2 regions of the Chryseobacterium gambrini genome follow, and region 1 is predicted to be linked to the other one. Evidence: riboswitches for the same ligand, from Rfam matches in the RefSeq annotation. Region 1 holds a riboswitch; the other holds the start of a gene.
The links. Region 1 has a riboswitch for cobalamin ahead of PFY09_RS07000 (TonB-dependent receptor plug domain-containing protein). Riboswitches for the same ligand answer to the same signal wherever they lie in the genome.

Region 2: linked by a shared signal. The riboswitch ahead of PFY09_RS19560 (acyl-CoA thioesterase) and the one ahead of PFY09_RS07000 (TonB-dependent receptor plug domain-containing protein) in region 1 are both predicted to bind cobalamin.

The regions. Positions count from the first base shown of each region.
Region 1 covers NZ_CP115857.1:1,574,197-1,578,413, forward strand. The annotation lists gene PFY09_RS06990 (NADH:flavin oxidoreductase/NADH oxidase) at 1-634, opposite strand, end outside; gene cdd (cytidine deaminase) at 734-1,216, shown strand; cobalamin riboswitch at 2,124-2,299, shown strand; gene PFY09_RS07000 (TonB-dependent receptor plug domain-containing protein) at 2,331-4,160, shown strand; gene PFY09_RS07005 (DUF5074 domain-containing protein) at 4,177-4,217, shown strand, end outside.
Region 2 covers NZ_CP115857.1:4,226,999-4,231,215, reverse strand. The annotation lists gene PFY09_RS19575 (hypothetical protein) at 1-217, opposite strand, end outside; gene PFY09_RS19570 (helix-turn-helix domain-containing protein) at 447-1,406, shown strand; gene PFY09_RS19565 (hypothetical protein) at 1,521-2,315, shown strand; cobalamin riboswitch at 2,379-2,556, shown strand; gene PFY09_RS19560 (acyl-CoA thioesterase) at 2,666-3,049, shown strand; gene PFY09_RS19555 (HD domain-containing protein) at 3,139-3,729, opposite strand; gene PFY09_RS19550 (cytochrome P450) at 4,052-4,217, shown strand, end outside.

The DNA.
Region 1 (4,217 bases):
CATTCACGGCGTCTACAATTTCAATTAAAAACCGTATTCTGTTCTCGAAACTTCCGCCATATTCATCGGTTCTAATGTTGGAAAGCGGTGATAAAAACTGATGGATAAGATAACCGTGTGCCGCGTGAATCTCTATGACATCGAAACCTGCATCTACAGATCTTCTTGCTGCCTGTCTGAAGTTTTCAACCTGTTCTTTAATTTCCTCAATGGTTAAAACATGTGGAATTCTTTCGGTCGGATGATACGGAATCGGACTTGGTGCGATGGTTTCCCAGCCTTCTTCAATAGGGATCTGTACATTGTTCCATGCAGATCCTTTTCTTCCGGCATGCGCAAGCTGAATTCCTATTTTGGTTTCTGAGTTCTGGTGTACAAATTTTACAATTTTCTGGAGTTTTTCTGCCTGTTCGTCGTTCCAGATTCCCATACAGTGATTGGTAATTCTTCCGCGGGGTTCTACTCCCGTTGCTTCAACGATGATTAATCCTGTTCCGCCCTGCGCTCTGCTTCCGTAATGCACAAAATGAAAGTCGTTGGCTAATCCGTTTTCGGAAGAATACATACACATTGGAGACATTACCCAACGGTTTTTCAACTCAACATTTCTGAATCTGATTGGAGTGTATAACATTTTTTGATCTGATTTTTAAAATTTTTAAAGAATGTGATGGTGTTGCCCACCTCATGAAAAAAAAGTAAATTTATCCCCCTTTTTTTAAACCCACAATATATGAAAAAAGAAACTCATATCAGTTACGAATATTTTAACAATAACGCTGAACTGAACGATATAGAAAAAAAATTATTTGCAAAAGCGAAAGAAGCGCGCGAGAATGCTTATGCTCCCTACTCTCATTTTCTGGTTGGCTGTTCTGTGCTTCTGGAAAACGGAGAGATCTACACCGGGAACAATCAGGAGAATGCGGCGTATCCTTCGGGGCTTTGCGCGGAAAGGACTGCTCTTTTCTGGATCGGGGCAAATTTTCCGTCTGAAAAAATAAAGAAAATCTTTATTGTAGGCGGACCGAAGGAGTTTTCTGAGAAAAATCCGCCGATTCCACCATGCGGATCGTGCAGACAGAGCATTATTGAATATGAAACGAAGCAGAATGAAAATATTGAGCTTTATTTTTCTAATCTGAATGATGAGGTGGTGAAGGTACATTCTATTAAGGATCTTCTGCCGTTTTATTTTGACGGTACTTTTTTATAGTTAAAATGTTTAAATAATAGTAAATAAGAATTCAGGTTGGATTTTCGCAAGGGCGCAAAGTTGTTTAAGATAGTATGCTTTAAGGCGCAAGGATTTTATCTGCGATAAAATTTCATCAGCATTATAAAAGAAAATTTTTAATTTTCTCCTTGTGTCTTAAAAGAATAGAAATTTTATCAAACCTTTCACCTTAGCGTTTTTATTTTTATTTTAAAAAGTTTAAACTCCTGGCTGGATTTTTATTTAAGGGAAAGTTTTTTAAGAAGGGACTTTCTTTCATCACATAAGTCACATGAGATTTTGAATGATGCGTATTTAAAATAGAAGAACCCATTAGTTTTTGAAAATCTTTGATTTTCTTCCTTAGTGATGCTTATTTTAAAGTAATTAAAAAACTTGCTTAAACTTTTTTCCACAAAAAATGCAAAAGATTTAAACACTTTAGTTTTTTAAGTTTAATCCTTGAAATGGAAAAAAAAGAGCACATAAGTTAAAAAAAATCAGAGATTTTTTCTCTTTGCAGACTTTTGAAATACTTAAATAAATCCAATAAAGTTTTTTGTCTTTTTTGCGGCTAAATTTAAAATGAATTTAAAGAAACTTAAAGTAAGTTTTTAATACATTTTAAATAATTCTGGCTGAAAATTATTATTTATTTTTCAATAGAATCTGAGTTTTATAAAACTGTTTATTTTCTGCGGTTTTATTTTCCTAGCCCAGATTGAGCGGCATGTCTGAGCTCTTTTTTGGATTCGGCGGCGGCTTTTGCCGCCGCCGAATCCAAAAAAAGCGAGTAGCGAAAGCTGGAAAAAGCTCCTGATCTTGTTTTTTTTTGCAACACAACAAATCATTGTTTTATTAAAAAGATACTTAACGGCTATTTTTTTTGTCAATAAATTAAAAAAGTTATCTTTGCAAAAATTTTGGTTTCCATTAATTTGGAATGAAAAGGGAATTGGGCGAAAATCCCAAACTGTCCCCGCAACTGTAAATCGCATATAAGATTTCTACGATAAACCACTGTGAAAACGGGAAGGTGTAGAAAGCGAAAGTCAGGAGACCTGCCAAAATGTAATCTTAAAAACATTGCTTTCGGAGGAAAAGTAAAATAGGAATGGCATTAAAAAGATCTTTAGTACTGCTTTTTGCATCATACGGTTGTTTTCTTTACGCGCAGGAGAAAGCTATTGACACCGTTTATGTTTTTGACAATCAGATGAATAAGGTGAAACTTTTTCATCCGGTTACTACAATTACTCCCAAAGACATCGAAAAAAATTCCGCCAATCTATCTGAAACGTTACGTTTTCAGTCGGCTGTTTATATTAAGGAAAATGGCCGCGGTGCGGTTTCTTCACCTTCTTTCAGGGGAACAACGGCGCAGCAGACTGCTTTTGTGTGGAATGGAATTAACATCAATTCTGTTCTTTTAGGACAGGGAGATGTTAATAATATCGCGATTTTCGGTTATGATGCGATAGAAGTGAAAGCTGGCGGCGGAAGTGTGGTTTACGGAAGCGGAGCAATAGGAGGAAGTATTCACCTTAACAATGAACTGAAATTTAATGAGGGTTTTCATGCAACTTTACATAGTGAAGTGGCTTCTTATGAGACGTTCCAGAATCATTTTAAAACTTCTTTCAGCAATTCAGATTTCAGTTTTAAGGCATCCGGAAATTATTTCATCAGTCAAAATAATTATGAGGTTCCTGAGAAGCAGTATATCAACCGAAACGGTAAATATTTTAACGGTACAGCGAATATAGGTTTTAGCTATAAAATTGCCCGAAATCAGAAAATCTCGTGGCAAAGTCAGTTGTACGACGCGGAACAGAATTATCCTATTTTCACGGAAAACGGCAATCGTACGAAATATGCAGCGCAGACTTTCCGAAGCCTTCTTACCCACGATGTGAATTCGAAATCGATTTCAAACAGCCTGAAAGCGGCTTACACGGAAGAAAATTTCCAGTATTTCGGAGTTTTTGAGGCTCCTAAAACCAGTGGCGGAACGGGAAAAATCCTGATTTTTAAAGATGATTTCAATTATTTCATCACGCCTAAACTGAATGTTAATCTTATCGGAGAGTTTCAGATCAATAAAGGGGAAGGCTATCAATTCAGAATTGAGGATGTAAAGAGAAATATTTATTCTGTTGCAGGATTGTTGAGATATTTCCCTACCCAAAAGCTGAGACTGGAAGCCGGAATCAAGAAGGATTTTATTGAAAATATAGAATCGCCTTTACTCTATTCTTTTTCTGGTAAATGGAAGGTTTCTGACTGGTACAGTTTAGGGGCAAGTTTTTCAAAGAATTTCAGATTTCCTTCTTTTAATGATCTTTACTGGAATCCGGGCGGAAACTTGGATCTGAAGGCTGAAACGTCTTTGCAGACTGAAATGAGCCACGAATTGACGTTTGGAAAATTCATGTTGAGTATCACGCCTTATTACATGAAAATAGAGGATATGATCCAATGGATTCCTACTTCTATGGGATATTGGTCACCAAGAAACGTAAGAAATGTTGAGTCTTATGGTCTTGAGTCTAAAATTGGGTTTCAGCACAAGTTTTCTAAAGAACATTCTTTAAAAATAAATACGGGATACAGCTATACGAGATCTGTAGATCTTGAGACGAAAAATCAGCTGATGTATGTTCCTCTTCATAAGGTTTTCGGGAATGCAGATTATCAGTACCGATTTATGAATCTGTATGTTCAGGGAATGTTTACGGGTAAGACTTTTACCACTTCTGATGAGAATAACGATTATCTTATAAAACCATATTTCGTCCTGAATGCAGGATTGTCTGCAACTGTTGCCAAAAAGTATACTTTAGGATTGAGGGTAAATAATATTACCGACGAGATTTATGAAACGATGGCTTATTATCCATTACCTAAAAGAAACTACAGTTTTTACATCAACTTAAATTTTTAAAATCAATTATTATATTATGAAATTCAACAGACTTTTTCAGCTTTTACTGGCTTTGAT
Region 2 (4,217 bases), 1.9 Mb from region 1:
CAATACCTACACTTCCATTACTCTTAACAACAAAGTCGTCGGAAGACTGTACATCTGTTGGTGCGTTGTTCGGATCATTCGTTGTGGCAGAAGTAGATTTGCCGTCTACGTGAAATACACCTTGCGGTTTCGTGGTATTAATACCAACCTGAGCAAAAGATTTAAATCCCAAAACTGTAAAGGAAATGAGAAGAAATAATTTTTTTTTGTTCGTCATAATATATGTTTTTTAAGGGGGTTCATCAGATATTTATATTAACAATTATAAAGCTTAAATTTTTATTGTAATTTTGCTAACTGAAAAACACATTGCAAATATAAAGTCACTTTATCGAGTCTAAAACAAAAGATAAATGATAAATGGCTTTTCATTGCAACTAATATAAACTACTGATAATCAAAATAATTAATAAGTGATTTTCTGAATTTTATTATATTAGATTGGTATGGGGAAAAAAAATATTGAGAGCGAAGTGCTTAATCTGAAAAGAGAGCTCGCCAACAGATACGTCTATATACTGGGTGTAACTTTTATTACATTCATCCTGGTTTTCTCATTTTATATGAAAGATCCGGTAATGGTTTATTATCTCATCGGAGGTTTTTTTTCATTACTGCTTCCTTTTTATATAGTAGGCAATAACTATGATGTTCTTAAAGTCGTAAAAATTTTCATTATTGTAATGCCGCTCTACAATCTGTTTATCATATTCAGATTTTGGAATATTTCTGTCTGCAGTCTGATATGGATTGTTACATTGCCATTCTGGGCTTATACTTTTTTTTCTAAAAGAGAAGTTGTTTTCTTTACCGTATACGCCATTTTTCTTATAAGCTTTTGCTGTATATTTGCCGGAAACGATTATTTCGGATATCCTTTTAATGATCTTGAAAAAGGACGTCTTACAGATGCTTTCATCCTTACCGTCAATCTGATACAGATATTTTTAGGAACTTATTACAAAAGCCAGATTCAAAATTTAAAGAATAAAGATATATTTATTGAGAAGAAGATTTCCAAACCCGTTCCGGTTGCAGATAAAGATTTACAACTTGCGGAAAATATTTTTGAGAAAATAGACAATGAGGTGATTGGCAATAAACTCTTCAGAAATGCAGATTTAACGATTTCTGAGCTCAGCAGTACGATTAAAGTGAATAACAATTATATTTCCAAAGCCATAAAAATCAACGGATTCGATAATTTTAATCATTACATCAATACGCATCGAGTGATATATGTAAAAGATAAATTACAGAGTGATGAATTGAAAACGATGACTTTAATGCATATCTATTCTGAAGCCGGATTTAAAAATCAGTCAACGTTTAATAAAGTATTCAAGAAAATAGAAGGGGTAACTCCGAGTGAATATATACAGAAAACCAATACAAAGGTTTCATGACAGTTTTTTTAATTTAAATTAGTTTAGATACATTCATCAGTTTACTTTTATACTTTTGAAAAGTTTAAACAAATTTTAATTTATATATTTGAACTGTCAAAAAATTTCATGATGATGTCTCTACGTAAAGCATTTTATCTTTCAGTTTTCGGTGTTTTTTCTTTTGTGTTGGCGAAAGGTCAGAATAAAGTTCCTTTCGGTGTTGTAAAAGCTGAAGAAGGTTATGCAATGGTGCGCGTTCATAAAGACGACTACAGAAAAATCGTCGATAAAATCCGTATGAAAACAGGAGATGTTTTTATTTACGAAAAACCTGCACCGGGAGAAACGGAATGGATCTGGATAAAATATCCTGAAAAAGAGGACACGGAAAAACCTTTCGTGAGATACGACAGCATTACTAAAGAAGGTATGGTTAATAAAAACCGTGTGGTTTTTGTAGATAAATTAGCACCATTTACGCCTTCAAAATCCAAGAACGGAAAATCTCTGATCTTTACAGACGATACCAATCCTAAAATTCCGGGAAATCAGAGAACAAAAGTCATCATTGATGTTTATCCTTCCTATGCGCACATCAAGAAACAGGAAAAAGATGCCAATGGAAATATTATTAAAGTTGACAAAGTAAAAGCCTGGGGTATAGGAAAGGAATTACCTGAAGGTTTAACCGAAATAAAATCTGTACGCGTTCAGCAGCCGGGAAGAGGTTCTGTTTTTGTAAGAGACGCCATTAAAAATATGTTTCAGCCTACAATGGATTTCAATAATGTTGGGGTAACCGCCATCGACAATGATCATATTTTTCTATATATGATTAACGGTTCCGGTGAAAACCGCTATACAACGATCTGGACTATCAAACAGGGAAAAGCCGAAAGCCAGATCATCTATAAAACTCCCGAATAATTCATTAATAATCATTATTTTTGTACCCGAAAAGCATCCGTCTTTAACTCTTTTGTAAAGTCTGTTACTTTTCAGGAAACTGGTTTTGCTTAACTGCAGATTAAAAGGGAATCGTGTGAAAATCACGAGCTGTCGCGCAACTGTAAGTAACTGAAGTCTTTATTAAAATCCACTGTGCTGGTCATGGGAAGGAAATAAAGATGTTACAAGTCAGGAGACCTGCCTTTTTCTTCATAACAAAAAACTTTCGCGATTTGAAGTTTGTTGATCTAATGGACACTCAGAGATTTCTGTCTCTGCTTTTTCTGTTGTTCTTCTATTTTTCATCTCGCTTTAATTAATAATGATATATGACTACAGAAGAAAGAATTGAAGCATCTGAAACCCGAATTTTCAAAGCGGTTTTCCCGAACACAACCAATCATTACGATACCCTTTTCGGAGGTACAGCGATGCAACTGATGGATGAAGTGGCATTTATTGCTGCCACCAGATTTGCAAGAAAACGCGTGGTAACCGTAAGCAGCGATAAGATTGATTTTAAAAGATCGATTCCTGCCGGAACCATTGTTGAACTGATTGGAAAAGTGGTTCACGTCGGAAAAACGAGTATGAAAGTAAATGTGGAAATTTTCACGGAACAGATGTATTCGTATGAAAGGGAAAGAGCGATCGTAGGCGATTTTACTTTTGTAGCGATTGATGAGTTTAAGAAACCTATCCAAATCTTATAAAAAGGTTCCGGCGACCTTCTGTCGCCGGAATCCAATATTTTCAATGTTCTTTAAGGCGGTTTCGGCGGGCAAAGCCCGCCGAAACCTTTCTATTTCAATACCTTTTCAGTTTCCAAATTTTTCAGCAGCAACAATTGAAAAGCCTCTCCCAATTCATCTGAAGCTCTTACAATGGCATTTTCCAGCATATTTCTTATTTGCTTTTCCGTGACTCCGGCTTCCGTCCAGCTTTTTCCTGAAGTATGGGAATTTAAAATAAAAGGCATAATGCGGTCGATCGCGCAGGCGAAAATTGCATCAGGAGTCTGCTCTTCCTCAAATTCCTGCCAAAGATTAAAAAATTCGGAGCGCAGCGGTTCGTCTAAAATTCCGAAGATTTTCTGAGCTGAAACTTTCTCTCTTTCAAATTTCCCAACCATTGCCGCTTCATCAAATATGAAAGTATCTCCTGCTTCAATCTCCACCAAATCATGAATAGACAACATTCTGATTACCCTCAACAAATCGATATCTGCTCTGTTTTTCGCATACGGAAAAAGGATCTGCGCCAGAATAATAATCTGCCATGAATGTTCCGCCGTATTTTCCCTTCGTGAATCGTCTGCATTGTAATTTCTTCTTTGTACATTTTTCAGGGCATCAACAGCCAGAATAAAATCGATTTCCTTTTGTATTTTCATTGTATATATTATTTAGACGTCATTATTCCTCAATCATTTAGAATATTTTTTATCCTTTTTACTTAAAAAATCCACCTGACTTTGTTAAAGTTTCTACACAAAAGAAAAAAATATTGGTTTAAAAAATATCAGACTTTCATGCTTATGAGAACGCTGATTATTTTGATAATGAATTTATGATAAATCTTTCGTTTCTTTTATGGTTAAAATTAAAAAAAGCATAAAATTAAAATGATAAAACAGGTAATACAAAAATATGACTTTTAGCTTTAAACATATTTTAATTCAGAGATTAGTATTACATTTATTATAAATATTCAACATGACCCCAAATTACAATTATCCTACAGAAATTAAAGGAAAAAGAAAACTGTATTCACTTTTATACGGAATAAACAATCCTTTAGAAGTGATCAGCGGAAATCATAACATTGCAGGAGACACTTTTCATCTTAAAGCCAGCATAACGAACATCGATTTTATCTTTT